One region of the Nonomuraea sp. NPDC049309 genome, then DNA from elsewhere that is predicted to be linked to it. Evidence: riboswitches for the same ligand, from Rfam matches in the RefSeq annotation. Region 1 holds a riboswitch; each other region holds the start of a gene.
What was found. Region 1 has a riboswitch for cyclic di-AMP ahead of ACGFIM_RS16585 (CHAP domain-containing protein). Riboswitches for the same ligand answer to the same signal wherever they lie in the genome.
Positions count from the first base shown of each region.

Region 2: another riboswitch for cyclic di-AMP. It lies ahead of ACGFIM_RS38095 (coiled-coil domain-containing protein); the one in region 1 lies ahead of ACGFIM_RS16585 (CHAP domain-containing protein).
Region 3: another riboswitch for cyclic di-AMP. It lies ahead of ACGFIM_RS30215 (glycoside hydrolase family 25 protein); the one in region 1 lies ahead of ACGFIM_RS16585 (CHAP domain-containing protein).
Region 4: another riboswitch for cyclic di-AMP. It lies ahead of ACGFIM_RS19570 (C40 family peptidase); the one in region 1 lies ahead of ACGFIM_RS16585 (CHAP domain-containing protein).

Region 1 is NZ_JBICSH010000002.1:562,561-567,415, reverse strand. Features, by position in the region: gene ACGFIM_RS16595 (M56 family metallopeptidase) at 1-171, opposite strand, end outside; gene ACGFIM_RS16590 (BlaI/MecI/CopY family transcriptional regulator) at 168-542, opposite strand; cyclic di-AMP (ydaO/yuaA leader) riboswitch at 1,448-1,592, shown strand; gene ACGFIM_RS16585 (CHAP domain-containing protein) at 1,605-2,276, shown strand; gene ACGFIM_RS16580 (class I SAM-dependent methyltransferase) at 2,452-3,066, shown strand; gene ACGFIM_RS16575 (hypothetical protein) at 3,278-3,748, shown strand; gene ACGFIM_RS16570 (DUF305 domain-containing protein) at 3,825-4,460, shown strand; gene ACGFIM_RS16565 (DUF305 domain-containing protein) at 4,706-4,855, shown strand, end outside.
Region 2 is NZ_JBICSH010000010.1:12,682-17,536, reverse strand. Features, by position in the region: partial or broken gene ACGFIM_RS38100 (transposase) at 1-946, shown strand, start outside; gene ACGFIM_RS38095 (coiled-coil domain-containing protein) at 1,061-2,017, opposite strand; cyclic di-AMP (ydaO/yuaA leader) riboswitch at 2,023-2,164, opposite strand; gene galT (galactose-1-phosphate uridylyltransferase) at 2,235-3,314, opposite strand; gene ACGFIM_RS38085 (DeoR/GlpR family DNA-binding transcription regulator) at 3,311-4,090, opposite strand; gene ACGFIM_RS38080 (50S ribosomal protein bL37) at 4,291-4,368, shown strand; gene ACGFIM_RS38075 (TrpB-like pyridoxal phosphate-dependent enzyme) at 4,418-4,855, opposite strand, start outside.
Region 3 is NZ_JBICSH010000005.1:387,921-392,775, forward strand. Features, by position in the region: gene ACGFIM_RS30195 (NAD(P)/FAD-dependent oxidoreductase) at 1-170, shown strand, start outside; gene ACGFIM_RS30200 (NAD-dependent epimerase/dehydratase family protein) at 185-1,069, opposite strand; gene ACGFIM_RS30205 (hypothetical protein) at 1,250-1,552, opposite strand; gene ACGFIM_RS30210 (malate:quinone oxidoreductase) at 1,719-2,939, shown strand; cyclic di-AMP (ydaO/yuaA leader) riboswitch at 3,128-3,272, shown strand; gene ACGFIM_RS30215 (glycoside hydrolase family 25 protein) at 3,285-4,025, shown strand; gene ACGFIM_RS30220 (SDR family oxidoreductase) at 4,276-4,855, opposite strand, start outside.
Region 4 is NZ_JBICSH010000002.1:1,190,971-1,195,825, reverse strand. Features, by position in the region: gene ACGFIM_RS19580 (RDD family protein) at 1-1,126, opposite strand, end outside; gene ACGFIM_RS19575 (amino-acid N-acetyltransferase) at 1,212-1,781, opposite strand; cyclic di-AMP (ydaO/yuaA leader) riboswitch at 2,059-2,207, shown strand; gene ACGFIM_RS19570 (C40 family peptidase) at 2,330-3,259, shown strand; gene ACGFIM_RS19565 (LuxR C-terminal-related transcriptional regulator) at 3,699-3,911, opposite strand.

The DNA of each region.
Region 1 (4,855 bases):
TGCGGTGGCCACGGCCGCCAGAATCGAGGACGCGATTGCGGATCCGCAGGCGGCCAACCACAGACAGATCGCGAGCTGGGGTGCACGATCCGACCACGACGCACGGATCAAGAGCTGGGGCAGCAGCGTCGTCGACACTGCCGCATACACCGTGAGGATGGCAGCGATCATGAGCGAGGGGTTCGCGGCGAGAACACCTGGAGCGCTGTCTCCAACGCCTTCGACTCTTCGGGATTGAGTCGCTCGAGAAAGTGCACCAACGTAGCGGCCTGGTTGCCGCTCCGGGCCAACGTCTCACGCATCTGCTGGGCTGTGTAGGCCTCTTTGGTGATGACGGGCTCGTATATGTAGGCCTTGCCCTGCGGATGCCGCTTCAGCAGGCCCTTCTTGAACAGCTTGTCCATGACGGTCATCACGGTCGTGTAAGCGATCTCCCGGTCACGGCGGAGATCCTCCAGCACGTCCCGGACTGACGTGGGCCGACGGTAGGACCACAAGCGATCCATGATCGCGGATTCCAGGTCGCCCAAAGCACGCGCCACGCGCCCGCCCTCCTAGCCATGACTTCCTTGATGTTACCTGAGATCGTAGTCCTCCTGGATCGTGGAGAGGCTTGTGACGGGGTCTGTTACCTGCGCAAGCATCCATAATGCCACGCTTGCGTGTCACCCTTCTTGCGGATAAATACTACGTTAATTAGTAAAGTCTCTTTGGCAAAGCCGGCGGCGGTTCAGTTCGTGCCTTTTGGGCACGACATTCAGTTTCGGCTGAGCCGGGTCAAGGAAGCCGCCCAGGAGCGGCCGGGAGTGTCCCAAGTCGAGATTCCCGGGCGTCGCCCACGGCAGCGGCGTCTTCGACGCCGCGCCCTTGATCGGCGAGTCCGTTGTCGGCTTCCTCTCGACCATGAGCTGGGTTGAGGTGCACGTCCATGGGATGTGCCGCCTGTGGACGTAGTGCCCGAACAAGATCAATAAGTCCTACGGTCACAAACATGCTCTGATGCCTCGCGGATGGAGAGCTTCCTTGACGGCACCCAGGCTCCAGGTGAGGGAGCGCCGGAGATGGGAGGGCAGGCTGTCATGGTCTCCACCACGGCGTCGTGCATGTTCTCGGCGCTGCTGTCGATCGGTAAGCGGGGGAGTATCACGTAGCGCGGGGTGGCGGGCACGCATGCACTCATTGGTTTCTTCAGGGGAGAACAGCGGCCGGTGGGGCCCTCGTCAGCCGATGGGCTCATTTGGGAAGAAGGTAAAGAATCGAGGCAAAAACCCCGGCCTGGTAAGGGTTTGCGGTGACCTGCGCAGCTAACGCTCGAACCGCACTTGCACTGCACCATACAAACTACTTACCTTAGTAGGCCTGAGGCGCACGGCTAGGGCCCCGTACAGGGGTGTGCGTCCGAGATAGCCGAGACCGTGTCCTACCTGCACCCCATCATGTCCGCAGGTAGGCGCGGCCGCCGAATCCGCCAAGAGTGCGGAACCGGGGACCCATGTTCCTTGGGGTGAATCGGATCGCCCGCAGGGCTTTCCGTAGGGCACTTCCACGCCCGAACCCGTCAGCTAACCCGGTAGGCGGCATGGAAGCAAGGAGCTTACCCCAGCATGACCAAGACCGTAATTCTTCGTGCCCTCACGCCTGCGAACAGTCTGCGACTCGTCATGGGAGCAACCGTGGCCGCCGGAGCGCTGCTGACGGGAATGCCGGCCTTCGCCGCCGACCACGAGAGCGACCGCAGCGAAGGCGTTCAGTCCTCCACCCAGCAGCGGCCTGGGCAGGTGACGGCCGACGCAGTCCTCCAAATCGCGGAATCTCAGGTGGGCGTGACCGAGAACGCGGCGGGCGGCGGAACGCCGTTCCACGAGTGGTACATGTCCTCCCAGCGCGCTCAGGAGACCGTGGCCCGCGACGGTGGAAACGTCCGGGCTTACGCGAACGCCCCATGGTGCGCCATGTTCGTCTCCTGGGTCGGTGAGAAAGCCGGCGCCCGCCTCACCGTCGGCTGGGACGCCTACACCGTCACCTGGGCCAAGTGGTTCCAGGACAACGGGCGTTGGGGCACCAAGCCCAAGCCTGGCGCAGTCGTCTACTTCTCCTGGGACGGCAAGACCGTCAACAGCATCGACCACATGGGCCTGGTCAAGCAGGACAATCGGAACGGGACGATCACCACCATCGAAGGCAACACCGGCAACGGCAAGGTGGAAGAACGGATTCGGCCCAAGTCCGACGTCGTCGGCTACGGCTACCCGGAGTACCGGGACGTGCAAGTCTGATCGCCGGGGCGGGGCCACCAAGGCCCCGCCCTTATCGTCGGCACCGCGGTGCTTTGTTTCCTTCTGGCGGCCTTCCCCTTCCGAGAGAGGCTCGCTCGCCACGCGGTTGGACCCGTGGGTTTAGCAGTGTGAGCTGGGGGACAACGAGATCGCTGGAGGAAGGGCATAGCCGACCATGCTGATGAACCGCATCGAGACTCTCCTGGTGAACAACTCAGCTCGGCGTGCCCTGCAGCGCTTCTACGAGACCCCACTGCTCATCAAGCTCGGCGGCCGGACGCCGGGAGCTCATGTCGCGGAGATCGGCTGCGGTAGTGGGTACGGCACCAAACTCATTCTTGACCAGTTCGGCGCCGCCTCCGTCGATGCCGTCGACTTGGATCCTGCGATGGTGCGTCGTGCGCGCGCCCGGCTTTCCCGCTACACCGGCCGCGTCCGGTTGGCCCAAGGCGATGCCAATGACCTTCGCGGGACGTTCGGCACCGCTGACTCCAGCTACGACGCGGTGTTCGACTTCGGCATCATTCATCACATCCCCGACTGGCGGGCGACTCTCACCGAGATCGCTCGCGTACTGAAGCCCGGCGGACGCCTGTTCTTCGAGGAGGTCACCGCAGCCGCTCTGGCGCGTCCCTCATATCAGCGTCTGCTCGACCACCCCAAGGAAGACCGATTCACCGCAGGAGAGTTTCTGGCTGAATGCGTCCGCCACCATTTGGATGTGGACGACCGCTGGGTCACCCGCATCGGCGGCGATTTTGTGATCGGCGTCGCACTGTGCCAGAAGTAGGCCTCCTGCCAACCGCGGGCGCCCGTCCTGACGATGGCGGAGAGGAGCCGCGCGCCATCCAGCACAGGGTGCACAAAGCTCTGGCATTCCCCTTTCGGGGCTTACGCGTCCCCTGCAGCGAGCGCAGTACTATCGGTCTTAGTCGCGTGGATCACAAGTGATCCTCACGCCTCGGTCGTGAGGGCATGAGAGACAGCTGAGAGGAGGGGCAATGGGCAGACAAGCCCGACGATTGCGCCTTCCTCGGCTGCGATGGTTGTTGCCGCTGATGCTCGTCCTTGGTGTCTGGGGGATGCACACGCTCGGTCATCTCGCCTCGCACCATGGTGGCATCACCGGGATGGCCGCGTACGATCCGGTGCACGAGACGGGACCTACAAAGGCGGCACATGATGGCATGGTGCCGGAGCGGCGGAGCGAGTTCCCCGAGCAGCTGATGTCTGCTGGCGTGTTCAGCGGATCCTCGCTCGTCTCTGGGGCCTCGCTCTGGTTTGACCCGACCGATGTGTGCCTGGCCGTGTTGCCCTCACTTCTCATCATGTTGATCGCGGCGATGTGGGTCGAGTCGCGACCGCGGCCTGGAGGAAGGGCCGCCTCCGCGCTGTGGGTGGGTGGGGTGGCAAGGTCGCCACCGCGTCGCTTCGCTCCCGCCCTCGTCGAACTCTCGGTGATGCGTACATAGGCCGACCCATCAGCGGACGACTCCTGATCGTCCGAGATGCCGGCTCATGTACCTCGATCACAGAGAAGACCATCAAATGTTCACGAAGACCAGGAAATTCGCTGCTGCCGTCGTCCTGTCGGGCGCCGCGCTTACCCTTGTGAGCGCGTGCGGCGGCACGGACAGCGGCTCCACGGCTGGACACGACATGTCCACCATGTCCAGCAGCGCGCCTGCCGCCACGACGGCCAGCGCCCAGCCGAGCGCCGACTTCAACGACGCCGACGTGATGTTCGCACAGATGATGATCCCGCACCACCAGCAGGCGGTCGAGATGGCCGAGCTGGCGGAGACCCGGGCATCGGACAAAGAGATCAAGGAGCTGGCGGCGAAGATCAAGGCCGCGCAGGATCCGGAGATCCAGACCATGCAGGGCTGGCTCACCGCCTGGGGCAAGCCGATGCCGTCCGAAGGCATGGACCACGGGATGGGCCATGACATGGCCGGAATGATGTCCGAAGAGGACATGACGAAGCTGGAAGAGGCCAAGGGGGCCGCGTTCGACCGGCAGTTCGTCGACATGATGATCGCTCACCACAACGGGGCGATCGAGATGGCGCGCACCGAGCAGTCGCAGGGTTCGAACCCTGAGGCGAAGGAGCTGGCGAAGACCATCGAGACCGCTCAGCAGGCTGAGGTGGAGCAGATGCAGAAGATTCTCGAAAGGCTTTAGAAGAGAGGTCGGCTGCCCGGCCGCCGGGCAGCCGACCCGACCTGTCGTCCGGCCGAGACGATAGTGAGAGCCGTTCTGGGGAACGTATGGGCTGGTCAGCCTAGGTCTAGTCGCAGGTTCGTCTCCTGCGATCGGGGGTCGGTGTCATGTCCTTCAAACCAACGTTCACTCGCGGTACGTCATTGGCGGCGGGAGCGCTAGTCCTCGTCTCCTGCGGTAGCGCGCCGACGGCCCAGTACGCGTCTGTGCTGACCAACGCCAGCCCTACCGCGACGAGTCCTCAGCCCAGTGGCGACTTCAACGATGCGGACGTGATGTTCGCGCAGATGATGAGCCAGCACCATCGGCAGGCGATCGAGATGGCCGATCTGGCCGAGACACGGGCCTCCGACACC
Region 2 (4,855 bases), on a different contig from region 1:
GAGTCCGCGCTCGAGGGCGAGCTCACCGACCACCTCGGCTACGGCAAACGCCAGCGCAGCGACGGCAACGGCAACGCCCGTAACGGCACACGCTCCAAGACGGTCATCGCCGATGTCGGGCCGGTGGAGATCAGCGTGCCCCGCGACCGGGACGGCAGCTTCGAGCCGAAGATCGTGCGCAAGCGGCAGCGGCGCCTGTCCGGGGTGGACGAGATGGTCATCTCCCTGGCCGCCGAGGGGGCTGACCACCGGGGAGATCTCCGCTCACCTGGCCGAGGTCTACGGCGCCGAGGTGTCCAAGCAGACCATCTCGGCCATCACCGGCAAGGTGCTGGCGGGCATGGCCGAATGGCAGAACCGGCCACTGGATCCCGTCTGCCCGGTGATCTTCATCGACGCCATCCACGTCAAGCTGCGCGACGGGCAGGTCGCCAACCGGCCCATCTCCCTCGCCCTGGCGGTCGCCGTCGACGGCGAGCGCGACATCCTCGGGCTGTGGCGCGCCTCGTTCCGGTACGCCGCCCGCCGGCACGGGGACGCCATCGCTCGTGCGCTCAAGCCCGTCTGCACCGCTGCGACCGGGGCAGCCGCACTGGAGCGCTTCATGGAGTTCGCCGAGGCCTGGGGCGGCAGATACCCGGCGATCGTGAAGCTGTGGGAGGACGCCTGGGCCGAGTTCGTGCCCTTTCTGTCCTTCGAGGCCGAGATCCGGCGGGTGATCTGCTCGACCAACGCCATCGAATCGGTCAACGCACGCATCCGGCGGGCGGTCAACGCCCGCGGCCACTTCCCCAATGAGCAGGCCGCCCTCACATGCGTCTACATGGCGATCATGAGCCTGGACCCGACCGGCAAAGGCCGCAAACGCTGGATCACTCGCTGGAAAACCGCCTTGAACGCCTTCGCCATCACCTTCGAAGGCCGCCTGACACCTACCACCCGCTGAAACAACTCACGCAGCGTTACACCGTCTACTGGACAGCCCCCAAGACCAGGGCTACTGCCGTACAAACGCCCTCAACTTGTGGATATCCATCATCAGATGCAATATCCCCTACTTTCAGTTCATCGAGATGTGCACGTGGTCGTAGTGGTTCTCGGTGATGCTGCCGCGGTCGGCCATCGCGCGCCAGCCGGTGCCGGAGTTGATGCGCTGCTTCCAGATCACGTACTTCACGCCGAGCTTGTCCTTGTTCTGCAGCGCCCACTCGGCGATGCGGTCGCCGAGCGCGTTGTTGGCGGGCGTCGGCAGGGTGCCGCCGGTGCTCATCATGAAGTCGCAGGCGCGGCCGAGCGGGTGTTCGCCGCTGGAGCCCGCGCGGAAGCAGCCCACCGTGTACGGCAGCGCGAAGTTCTTCTCGATCTGCTGCTTCATCAGCCGCGTGCGCGGGGTGATGTTGTCGGGCCCGCCGGGCAGTTCGGGCGCCCAGGTGCCGTTGGACCTGCGGCCGGTGGCGACCGGCACGAGGTCGCGCAGCTTCTTCTCGATGTCGCTGATGACGCCTTCGGCCTCGCGGCGCTGCCTGGCCACCTCCGCCGCGTCCTTCTTGATCTTGGCGGTGAGCGCGGCGGCCTCGTCGCTGGCCTTCTTGCGTTCGTCGCGGGCCTTGGCGACGCTCGCCACGACGGCCTGCTGTTCGGCGGTGAGCTGTTCGAGGAGGGCGGCGGTGCCGGCGTCGCCCGGCATCATGAAGCCGGGCAGCGACGGGTCGATGTTCTGGTAGCGCAGGCGGGCGATCTCGGCGACGCGCTGCTCGGCGGCGGCGAGCGTCTGCTCGGCCGCGGTCAGCTTGGCCTGCGCGGCTTTGGCGGCTTCCTGTGCCTTGGCCAGCTCGACGCGCTTGAGGTTGTACTTCTCGATGAGCTTGTCGACCTTGTTGTTGAGCTGCTTGAGCTGGGCGCGGAGCTCGGACTCCGTCGGTTTCGGGGCGGCCGTCGCCGCGTGCGCCGGGAGGACGGCGATGGCGGCGGCGGCGATGAGACCGATGGCAAGTTTCGCGGGGGACGAAGCCGCCACGTATGAGTTCCTCTCCCTCTGCCGGCCGGGTTAGCTGACGGGTTCGGGCATGGGAGTCGCTCCCTACCGCCGTAGCGGATTCACCCCAAGGCGCGGTTGGGTCCCCGGCTCCCGGGCGACGCGCCCGGGATTAGGCGGGCATCAGCCGTGTTACGGGCGATGCATATGGGGATATTAGTGGTAGATCACGAGTCATGCGACCTTAAGTAGAAATCTATTAGTGATCGATCTGTGATCGAATCATCCGGGCCGCCTCCTCGGGGCGCACGTCGTTCACGAACGCCCCCATCGCCGACTCCGAGCCCGCCAGATACTTGAGCTTGTTCGGCGCCCGCCGGATGGAGAACAGCTCCAGGTGCAGGTACGCGAGGTCGCGCCCCGTGCGCACCGGCGCCTGGTGCCAGGCCGAGATGTACGGCATGACGATCCCGAACAGCCCGTCGAACGCCCGCAGCACCGAGGTGTAGAGCGGGGCGAACGCGGCGCGCTCCGCATCCGTGAGCGCCGCCAGGTCCGGCACCTGCCGGTGCGGATAGATGTGCACCTCGAACGGCCAGCGCGCGGCGGCCGGCACGAAGGCCGTCCACAGCTCGTTGGAGGCGACCACCCGCGTGCCCTCGGCCCGCTCGGCGGCCAGCACGTCGGCGAAGAGGTTCCCCGGGCCCTTGTAGCGCTCGGCGGCCCCGAGCTGCAGCTTCGTCCTCGGCGTGACGTACGGGTAGGCGTAGATCTGCCCATGCGGGTGCGCGATGGTGATGCCGATCTCCGCGCCCCGGTTCTCGAAGCAGAAGACCTGCTCGACGCCCTCGATGCCGGACAGCTCCGCCGTACGGTCGGCCCACGCCTCCATGACCAGCACCACCTGCTCGTCGGAGAGCGCGGAGAAGGAGGAGTCGTGGTCGGAGGTGAAGCACACCACCTCGCAGCGCCCCACGCCCGGACGGACCTCGCTCAGGCCCCCCACAGGCTCATAAGTGCCGAAATTTCCGGAGAAGGAGGGGAAGCGGTTCTCGAACACGACCACGTCGTAGTCGTAGGAGGGGATCTCCGTCGCGCGCTCGTCCGACGATGGGCACAGCGGGCACTCGGCCGTGCCGCCGGTCGGCAGGAACGTCCGCGTCTGCCGGTGCCCCGCGATCGCGATCCACTCCTCGGTCAGCGGGTCGTAGCGCAGCTCCGAGGCCGGCGGCCGGGGGTCGAGCCGGCGCCGGTCGATCGCGCTCCTGTCCGCGTCGTCGCGCCGGTCGAAGTAGATCAGCTCCCGGCCGTCGGCGAGATGGGTGATGGTGCGCTTCACGACGAGCCCTCCGCGATGATCAGTTCGCCGGCCCGTTCGGCCAGCTCCGTACGTGCTTCCTCCGGCAGGCCCGCGTCGCTGACGACCACGTCGGCCTCGTCCAGCTCGGCGATCGTGCTGATGCCCACCGTGTTCCACTTCGTGTGGTCGGCCGGGACGACCAGCCGGCTCGCCGCCGCCACCAGCTCCCTGTCGGTCTCCGACTCCAGCAGGTTGGGCGTGGTGAACCCGGCCCGCACGCTCATGCCGTGCACGCCGAGGAAGAGCGTGTCGACGTGCAGGCGGCGGATCGCGGCCACCGCGACCGGCCCTACCAGCGCGTCGGACGGCGTGCGCACGCCACCCGTCAGCACGACCGTACGGTCGGCGCGCGGGTTGCGATGGAAGACCTCGGCGACCGGGATCGAGTTGGTGATCACGGTCAGCTCGGGCACGCCGATGAGGTGGTGCGCCAGCGCCCACGTGGTGGTGCCGGCCGACAGCGCCACGGCGGTGCCGGGGCGGACGAGCATGGCCGCGCGCTTGGCGATGGCCTCCTTCTCCTGCTGCTGCCTGGCCGACTTGGCGGTGAAGCCGGGCTCCTCGGTCGAGCCGGGGCCGAGGGCGGTGGCTCCGCCGTGCACCTTCTCCAGCAGGCCGCGCTCGGCCAGCACCTCCAGGTCGCGCCGGATGGTCATGTCGGAGACGCCGAGTTCGCGTACGAGGTCGGCCACTCGCACGCCGCCGAGCCTGCGGACGCGTTCGAGGATCGCCTGCTGACGCTGCTGTGCGAGCACACCCGCTCCTTCCAACACATTCCACCAAATTATGACATGGACATGTTGAGGAATGTTAGTTCGTGCGGAGCGCTTGCGCCGGTCACCGTGTGGGGAGACGTTGAGTCAGAAGCAGTGTCGATCACTGGGCCGATCACTGGGCCGATCACCGGGCCGGTCACTGGGCCGGTCACAGGAGCCGATCAACGGGAGGCGAGCTCATGGCAAAGCGCGCACGTAAGGGCAGGGCACGCAAGAAGAAGAAGGCGAACCACGGCAAGCGCCCGACCGCGCGATGACGGCGGGGTGGCCGCAGGACGCGGCCACCCGCTCGTCCGACCGGGCCCGTCAACCGGGGAGTTCGGTGAGCGCCTGGTCGAGGCGCTCCTGCGGCAGCGTGTAGTCCTCCAGCTCGCCCGCCAGATAGCGCTCATAGGCGGCCAGATCGAAGTGCCCGTGACCGCACAGCGCGGTCAGGAGCACCTTCTCCTCGCCGCTCTCCTTGCACCGCAGCGCCTCCGCGATGGTCTCCGCCAGCGCGTGCGTCGGCTCCGGCGCGGGCAGGATGCCCTCGGTTCGCGCGAAGCGCACGCCCGCGGCGAAACACTCCCGCTGCGACCGGGTCACCGCCGTGAACAGGCCCAGCTCGTACATGTGCGACAGCAGCGGCGACATGCCGTGATAGCGCAGGCCGCCCGCGTGGATCGGGTCGGGCACGAACGAGTGGCCCAGCGTGTGCATCTTCAGCAGCGGCGTGAACCCGGCCGTGTCGCCGAAGTCGTAGGC
Region 3 (4,855 bases), on a different contig from region 1:
GTACCGCGGCGTGGGTGAAGGAGCAGATCTGCCGGTTCACGGTCGCGTCGCTGAAGATGGAGCGCCGCCGTCCGGGCACCTACATGTGGGTGAAGGGCCCGGCGCGCCGGGACGCCGCCGAGGGCGGCCGGGTGGAGGCCCGCCGTACCGGCGCGACGGCCACCCGTTGATCGGGCCGCACGCCTTACGCCGCGGCGTAGCTGCCGTGGAGGATCTCGTCGATCACGGACGGGCCGGACGGCTTCCAGTCGTAGAGCCGCTCGGCCCGCGACGGGTCGAGGGGCGTGGAGCTGGTGAGCGCGAGCGCCATGGGGCCGAAGGCCTTCATGGCCTCGTCGAGGGGCAGCGAGACGGCGCGCGCCCCGGTGAGGGTGGCGACCGCCTCGGCCATGTCGCGGATGGCGGTGCCGGTGCGGTTGGCGGCGTTGACGATGCCGCCGCCCTCCTCCCTGGTGATGACGGCGGCGTACAGGGCGGCGAGGTCGTCCACGTGGACGGTGGACCAGGTGTTGGCGCCGTCGCCGACGTACGTGACGACGCCCTGCTGGCGGGCCTGGCCGATCATGAGCTGGAGCAGGGTGGTGCCGCCGCGGCCGTAGATCATGCCGGCTCTGACGACGGTGGTGGCGAGGTTCGCCGCGGCGAGCACGCGGCGCTCGCCGAGGTACTTGTGCGGCTGCCTGGCGGTCTGCTCGGTGACCTCCTCGTCCTCGGTGACCGGCCTGCCCTTGGTGTCGGGGTAGACCAGGCCGGTGCTGGTGTAGACGAAGGGGCGGCCGTCGGGGAGGCCGGACAGGAGCGCGTCGAGCGCGGGCTGCTCGACGTTCTGCATGTCCCGGTCACCGTAGTCGACGGCGGCGTGCACGACGGCGTCGCTGCGGGCGGCGGCCTCGTGGAGGACGCCGGTGTCCGACAGGCTGCCGGCGACGGGGGTGGCGCCCAGCTCGGAGACGCGGTCGCGGGCGCGGTCTGAACGGGCGAGGGCTTCGACGGTGTGACCGGCGGCGATGAGGTGCTCGGTGAGCGCGCCGCCGAAGTAGCCGCTGGCGCCGGTGACGAAGATGCGCATGGTCGTTCGCTTCCCTTCAGGGGTGAGGAGGCATCGCGAGGCCGGAGGCGGGCGTGCGCCCTTCCGGCCTCTGCTTCGACCGTACCAGAAAAACGGATGAGTCATCCGAATCGACGAGCTATCCGTTTTCGCGCATGGAAAAAGGGGCCCGGCCATCAGGCCGGACCCCCAGAGGTTCGGTCAGTCGTCGTCGCGGCGACGGCGCAGCTCGCGGCGGGCCTGGCGGCGCTCGCGGCGGCGCGTCTCGCGACGGTAGAGTGCCCACTCGCGACCCCCGTTGAGCCGGCCCTCCCCGAATAGGAACGTGCCGGTCGCCTGCCAGTAGCAGCCGCTCAGACGCCGGGAGAGCGAGGCGCTCTCCCGGTCGATCCGGCCGGGCAGCGTGCAGGCGCCGTCACGGTGGTCGTGAACGGGCCGGCAGTACACCATCGGCGCGTCGGCCATCTTCACCCACCAGGGCCGGGTCTTGTCGGTCTTGCTCATACGGTCACCTTTCGGCTCCGTGACGCCCCGGGATGGGGCCGTCAACAGACCGGGTGCACCGTGATCACCTCCTCGACCTGGCGGAGACCTGCTCGATCCACGCTAGCGAGGATCCCGGGCCGCGCGCGCAGGATGTTATACAAGGAGCGAACCTGTCATACGAGTTGTGGGGAGCCGGGTCGCGGTGGTCGCCGAGGGCTACGACGTGGTGCTGGTCGGCGGTGGCGCCATGAGCGCCACGCTCGGCGTGCTGCTGCGCCGCGTGCCGCACTACTCGTTCGCGCGGGGCGCGGCCGGGGTCGAGCGCCTGCGCCTGCGCCACGCGGCACTGCGCGGGCACCCGCTCTTCGAGGGCCTTGAGCTGGTACGCGACCGCGACGCCATGGCGGAGCTGCTGCCGCTGATGTTCGAAGGCCGCCCCGCGGACGAGGAGGTGGCGCTGTGCCGCTCGCGCGGCGGCACCGACGTCGACTACGGCGTGCTGACCAGGCGGCTGTTCGCCGCGCTCGAACGCGACGGCGTCGAGGTGCGGACCGGGCACGAGGTGCGCTCGCTGTCTCGTGACCGCAGGTCGTGGCGGCTGCGGGTGCGCGACCTGGCGGGCCGGCGCGACTACGGGGTGCACGGGTCGTTCGTGTTCCTCGGGGCGGGCGGCGGCACGCTGCCGCTGCTGCAAAGCGCGGGGGTGGCCGAGACGCGGGCGTACGGCGGATTCCCGATCAGCGGGCGGTTCCTGCGTACGGACCGGCCCGAGCTGGTGGCCGCCCACCACGCCAAGGTCTACAGCCACGCCGAGCCGGGCGCGCCGTCCCTCTCGGTGCCGCATCTCGACACGCGGGTCGTGGGCGGGCGCACGTACCTGATGTTCGGCCCGTTCGCCGCGTTCTCGCCCCGCTTCCTCAAGCGCGGCCGGCTCACCGACCTGCCGGGCTCCATCACCCCCGGCAACCTGCCCACGCTGCTCGGCGCCGCCCGCGCCGAGCGCGCCATGCTGCGCTACCTCGTGGGGCAGCTCGCGCAGACCGGCCGCGACCGGCTGCGGGCGCTGCGCAGGTTCGTCCCGCGGGCGCGGGCGGGCGACTGGGAGCCGATCACCGCGGGCCAGCGGGTGCAGGTGGTCAAGCCGGTGAACGGGCGCGGATCCATCGCCGGTTTCGGCACCGAGGTGGTGACGTCGGCGTACGGCGGGCTCGCCGCGCTGCTGGGCGCGTCCCCGGGCGCCTCGGCGTCCGTGGCGATCATGCTGGACGTGATCGAACGCGCCTTCCCCGGACGGCTGCCCGGCTGGCGGCCGGCGTTGCGGGAGCTCGTTCCGGCGTACGGGACCGCGCCGTCCGAGCGGCCCGAGCCGGCGCGGGAGACGGCCAGGACGCTGGGCCTGGAGTGAGCAGGCCGGAAAACTTTACTTTGACCGGAAACCGCTCTGACATAAGGCTTACGGAGGAGTAACCCGCGTAGTGCGAAGGCAATCCCTTTAGGGTACTTGCCGACCCTTTTGCGAATTATGTACTTTTGCGGGTCGAGGCACGTCTGCGGCGTGCCTCGCACCTTTGACCGGACCGTACGCCTTCAGCCGGCGTGCGGCCGCCGAATCCGCCTCATGCGGAACCGGGGACCCACCTTTCCGGGGTGAATCGGACGCCTGGCCAGGCCCGCGTCCGTAGGGCACTTCCAGTCCCGAACCCGTCAGCTAACCCGGTAGGCGGCATGGAAGCAAGGAGTCAACACCCGCATGCCCAAGCTTGCCGACAACCGCAAGCGCCTCGGACTGGCGCTCGGCGGAGCCGTGCTCGCCGTCACCGCCGTCACCGGCACCGCCCACGCCTCCGTCGCCGACCACGGCGCCCCGCACGAGGCCGCGCAGCACACCTCCCAGCAGCAGGCCCGCTCCCTGACCTACGGCCTCGACCTCTCCCACTACGAGGCGCTGTACGACTGGAGCTCCAGCTCCGCGCAGTTCGGCATCATCAAGGCCACGGAGGGCACCGACTTCGTCGACTCGTCCTTCGCCAGGCACTGGCGCGAACTCGGCAACAAGGGCATCGTGCGCGGCGCGTACCACTTCGGCCACCCCGCCAACGACCCCATCGCCGACGCCAACCACTTCCTCACCACCGTGAACGCCCAGCCCGCCAAGCCCGGCGACCTGCTGGTCCTGGACCTGGAGACCACCGACGGCAAGTCCGTCGCGGAGGTCAACGCCTGGGCCAAGGCGTGGCTGTCGTACGTGGAGCAGCAGACCGGCGTCAAGCCGCTCTTCTACAGCGGCTGGAACTTCGCCAACACCTACGGCCACGGCCTGTCGCAGTACCCGCTGTGGGTCGCCCACTACAGCCGGGCCAAGGGCGCGGTCACCCCGCCGGCCGACTGGAAGACCTGGACGATCCACCAGTACACCGACACGCCGGTCGACCAGAACGTCTCCGCGCTGACGCCCGACCAGCTCCGCGCCCTCGGCCGCCGGTCCGCCTGACGCGGAGCCCCCGGCCGGCCGTTGAACGCCCGGCGCGCAGCCCTTCGGCCGGCCGCAGTCCGCCTGACGCGGAACCCCGGCCGGCCCGTTGAACGCTCCGCGCGCGACCCCTCATCCGGCCGTTTCAGGCCTCGGGGCTCGCCGGGGCCGCACATGAAGCCGCGTGCCGGTCCTGTCGCATGACAGCACCGACCGTCACGCGGCTTTCGCATGCGAACAAGCCCTCACGTCGCCTCGGCACGCGGTGCCGTCACGTAGCGGCCGCGGCGGCCACCCAGTCCCCGTACCGGATCTTGCCGAGCCGTGCCTCACCCAGCGGAACGAGCGAGTGCTCGGCGAGCGCGGCACCGAAGTACCGAGCGCCGGGATCGGTGACCACCTCACGAGGGTCGCCCAGAGCGGCAAGCGCCTCGCGGACGAACACGTCCATCCTGACCCGCTCCGGCCCGGCGATCTCCATCCGGCCGTTGAGTGGCGGGCCCTCCACGACCTCGCGCAGCACCGCCGCCACGTCGTCCCCGGCGATCGGCTGGAACAGCACCGGCGCGATCCGCACCACTCCCCCATCGGCGGCCTCGTCGGCGATCCCCTTCACGAACTCGAAGAACTGCGTCGCGTGCACCAGCGAGAACGGGACGCCCGACTTCTCGATCAGCCGCTCCTGGGCGGCCTTGGCCCGGAAATAGCCGTTGTCCGGCGAGCGTTCGGTACCGACGATGGACAGCGCGACGTGGTGCCCGACCCCGGCCTCCGACTCGGCGGCGAGCAGGTTGCCCGTGGAGGTTTCGAAGAAGCCGAGCACGGCGGCCGGTTCGAACGACGGCGCGTTC
Region 4 (4,855 bases), 630 kb from region 1:
CCTTCGACTTCGTCAGAACGAAGTCGTAGACGACGATGATCGCACTGAAGACGATGGCGAACACCACGTAGTACAGCAGCGCGGACGTGAGCCCGCTCGTGGCGCCCGTGAGCGAGTCGTACGTCGGGTACAGCAGCGGCGTCAGCACCAGCGACACCACGAACATCACGACGCCGAAGATCACACCGTCGAGCATCCTGGCGAGCAGCCGCTGCCACCACTCCGCGAGCGGCGCCGGCGCGCCCGGAGGCTGCACCCCGATCGGCTGGCCGTAGGGCTGGCCGTAGCCGGGCTGCCCGTAGCCCTGCTGACCGTAGGGCTGCGGCTGGCCGTAGCCGGGCTGGCCGTACTGCTGCTGGGCGTCGTAGCCCTGCTGGCCGTACCCGGGCTGGGCGTAGCCGGGCTGGGACTGCGGCTGCTGCTGGCCGTAGCCGGGCTGGCCGTACTGCTGCTGGGCGTCATAGCCCTGCTGCCCGTAGCCCTGCTGCTGGCCGTACTGCTGCTGGGCGTCGTAGCCCTGACCGTAACCCGGCTGGGACTGCGGCTGCTGACCGTACCCGGGCTGAGACGGGGGCTGCTGTCCATAGCCGGGCTGGGACTGCGGCTGCTGGCCGTAGCCCTGCTGCTGGCCGTACTGCTGCTGGGCGTCGTAGCCCTGACCGTAGCCCGGCTGTGACTGGGGCTGCTGCCCGTACGGCGCCTGCTGGTCGTAGCCCTGCTGGCCGGAGGGAGGCTGCTGCCCGTAGCCGGGCTGGGACTGCGGCTGCTGGCCGTAAGCCTGCTGCTGGGGGTCGTAGCCCTGCTGGGGGTAGCCCTGCTGTCCGTAGCCCTGCTGCGGCTGCTGCCCGTAGCCCTGCTGCCCGTAAGGGAGTTGCTGCTGGCCATAGGGGGGCTGCTGCTGGCCGTATCCCGGCTGGGACGGCTGCTGCTGCCCATAGCCGTACTGCTGTTGCTGTCCGTACTGGGGCTGCTGCCCGTAGGCGTCGTCCGCCCGGTAGCCGACCACAGTCGCGTCCGGGTCGGGCGCGCCGGGGTGGCGGCCCGCGTTCTGCGGCCCGTAAGGGGTGCCGGGTGCAGAATTCTCGCCGGATTCGTCCTGTGGATACGGCGGCTGTCCGGTGCTCACCGTGTCACCTCGCTTCAAGTGCGCATGTGGCACGTGTCAGGACACATGCCTGTGCTGCCCAACGTATCGACATAGGTATCAACAATCACCTTTCCGTCTGGTCAGGGTCCGCGTCACCCGATGTCAGATGGAGCAGCATGCGGGTGTTGCCCAGGGTGTTCGGTTTGACGTGTTCGAGATCGAGAAACTCCGCCACACCCTCGTCGTACGAGGCCAGCAGTTCGGCGTACACCTCGGGTGAGACCGGCGTGCCCTGAATCCGGCGAAAGCCGAGCCGTGCGAAGAAGTCGACCTCAAAAGTCAGACAGAATACACGCTGCAGACCCAGATCTTTCGCCTGCTGTATGAGCGCCGAGACGATCCGGCGGCCGACGCCCATGCCCTGACACTCCGGATCCACGGCCACGGTCCGGACCTCGGCGAGATCCTCCCAGAGCACGTGGAGCGCGCCGCAGCCGACGACCTGCCCGCCCCGTTCGGCCACCCAGAACTCCTGCACGTCCTCGTACAGGGTGACGGTGGCCTTCTTCAGGAGCCGCGGGCCCGCTCCCGCGTAGGTGTCCACAAGCCTCCTGATGGCCCGCACGTCGGGTGTGCGGGCGCGCCGGACCACGACCGCGGTCTCGGCTGCTGTCAGTTCGGCCACCTGCTCCATGGCCCTCCAGGGTACAGATGTCATTACGGCTCGGCCCTAACTCCCACGTCTCGCCCCATGCTGTAACAACTCGTGCTCATCCGAGCACGCGCTCCGAGCAGGCGTGCAGCCCATCTGAAGTCACGCCAAATCCGGCATAAAACCACTTCTGTACGGCCCGCCACGAGATCACCTTGTGACCCTTCGGTTGTGAAACCTCAACAGAGTCTGTAGTTCTGGTTGAGCACGAACCCGGAGTGCATTAGTGTCCAGCGACGATGTTCCCCGCGTGTCGCGCGCGGGCGACACGCCTAATCCTCCACAAGGAGGAGCCGGGGAACCGCCGGCGGCGCCCCCAACGCCGCCCGGGGTGAATCCGCACCGTCCGGTAGGGCTGCTCCGGCCCGAACCCGTCAGCTAACCCGGCAGGCGCCGATGGAAGGAGCTGGTTGGTGAAGCGTACGCGCGAGCGTGAGAGGACGACGGCGGGCAAGCACGCCCGCCCTCCGAAACGCGCCGCACGGCGATCCCGCCTGCTCGGTGTAATAAGTGTCACACTCGCGGCGTTGATGGTCGCGACTCCCGTCGGCTCGGCATCCGCCGACCCCAAGCCCTCGCTTCAAGACCTGGCCAAGCAGGTCGAGAAGATGCACACCGAGATCGAGCAGCTGTCCGAGCAGTACAACGGCCAGCGGGAGAAGCTCAAGAGCGCCAAGAGGGCCGCTGAGGCCGCGAAGAAGACCCTGGCCGCCAGCGAGGCCGATCTCGCCGCCAAGCGCGCCAAGGCGGCCGCCCTGGCCGAGAACGCCTACATCACCGGCGGGCTCAGCCGCATCCTGGCCTTCACCACCTCCGACGACCCCGACACGTTCCTCGACCGCGCCGCCACCACGTACGTGCTGGAGCAGCAGCAGGGCGAGGCCGTCAACCAGGTCACCAAGGCCAGGCAGGCCGCGGAGCGCGCCAGGGCGAGCGCCAAGACCCGCATCGCCGAGGTCGAGAAGCTGATCGCCGACCTCGGCGCCAAGCGCGACAAGATCACCAAGCTGGTGGCCAAGGTCGAGAGCAACCTGTTCCGCCGCGCCCTCGGCGAGGCGGGCCGGCCCGGCACCCGCGCCCAGCGCGTCGACCTGCCCATCCCGGGCAGCGGCAAGGCCGCCCAGGCCGCGAGGTGGGCGCTGACGCAGCAGCTCAAGCCGTACGTCTGGGGCGCCGACGGCCCCAACTCCTACGACTGCAGCGGCCTGGTCATGGCGGCCTACCAGCAGGTCGGCATCTCGCTGCCGCACTACACCGGCAGCCAGTGGACGGCCGGGCGGCACATCGACCGCTCCGAGCTGCGCGCCGGCGACCTCGTGTTCTTCTACAGCGACCTGCACCACGTGGGCATCTACCTCGGCGGCGGGATGATGATCCACGCCCCGCGCACCGGCGACGTCGTCCGCATCGCCTCCATCGCGAACAGGCCCTACGCGGGCGCGGTCCGCATCGCCGACTGAGCCTCCCGGAGCGGCCCGCGGGTCCCGCCTCGCGCGGGCCCCGGGCGGCCCCTTCGCCCCGCCCTCCCGACGGGGCTCTCACGCGAACCCGACCGGGGCGCCTCACGTCAAAACCGTGCGGAGGCCTCACACAAACCCTGCGGGGCGCCTCACGCTAACTCCGCGGGGGCCTCACCCGAACGCTGCCGGGGCCTCACGCAAACTCCCCGGGGGGCCTCACCCGAACGCTGCCGGGGCCTCACGCCAAACCCTGCGGGGTCTCACGCAAACCCTGCGAAGGCCTCACCCCTGCGAAGGCCTCACGCGAATTGCGGGGCGCCTCACGTGTACCCCGGAGGGCGCTTCGTCCTTCTCTCACGCCGGCCCGCCGCCGGCCCGTGCCGGCCGCCCCGTGTGAACGCCCGTCGCCCGGCCCTGACCGCCGGGCTTGACCGGGCCGCTAGATCAGCTGGCGGCGGGCCGCCCAGGCCACGGCCTCGATCGCCGTGGCGACGCCGATGCGGTCGCAGATGACCCGCAGCCGCCGCCGTACGGTGCGGCCGCTGATGTCCAGCCGCCTGCCGACCCGATCGACCGTGACCCCTTTGGCCAGCTCCGCCAGTAAAGCGAGATCGGCGTGGCTGAGTTGAACATCCTCAGTGAGCACTTCCATCGGGAGCCCTCCCCCCCAACAGCGCAGAACGTGGGCCTCTCGACCGGACCCAGGTTGCTCCTCGCAGACCGTAAACGGATCCTGGAAAGGTCGTCAAGCAATTACGTCTTCCATACTTGACCAGCACTATTGACATGATCCGAAATATGTGACGCCCTGACGATGAAGCGCTACGGATCGGCGTCTCATTCACGATCTCCCGCGCGCCTCACCTCCCTCGGAATCCGGCGGCTCAAGGGCCGTCGATCTTTCGGGACGCGATCCGTTCGATGGTGAATATCAGCGGGATCCGTACGCGCGTTACCGCGAGCCGGGAGCGTGCGCTCCGATCTTCCGTACGCGTCCGGTACGGCCCGTCGAGCGCCGGCCGCTCTGACGCCGTGCACCGCCGAAGCGAAGGCCCACCAGGTCAGCGCCCAGGACCGGCTCTCCGGCCAAACCCTCCCCGCCGTCACGAGTCGCCCGTGCCGGCGAGCCGGCGCAACGCCGGCACGCCTCCGGCCGCTCGGCGAGACGCCGATCGGGACGCCGATCGGGACGCCGCCGAGGAGCGTGACCGCCTGGCGGAGCCGGCCCGCTCGCCGCCCGTCAAGGTGATCGGCCGGCCGCCCGGCGTACCCGCACGGGGCCGCCTCGTGGAGTGCGGCACCGGCCCGCCGACTTGACCCGGTGCTTACAGACGATCGGTCGTCGGAAACCGGACGGACCAGAATGGCGCTCGGCGGGCCACTGGCGGGGGCGCTGTGCCGCGCGCCCCGGACACGCGCTCCCGAGCGCTCTGACGCCTGTTTGAGAGTGCCCCAGGCAGGGGGCTTCGGCCGGAGAAGATCCGGAAGGCCGGAGAAAATCCGGAAAGATGCCGCCCAAGACGCGCCCCCGGCACGAGACGCGCAGCGCCCCCCGCATGAGGCGCGCGGTGCCCCGCCCAAAACGCGCAGCGCCCC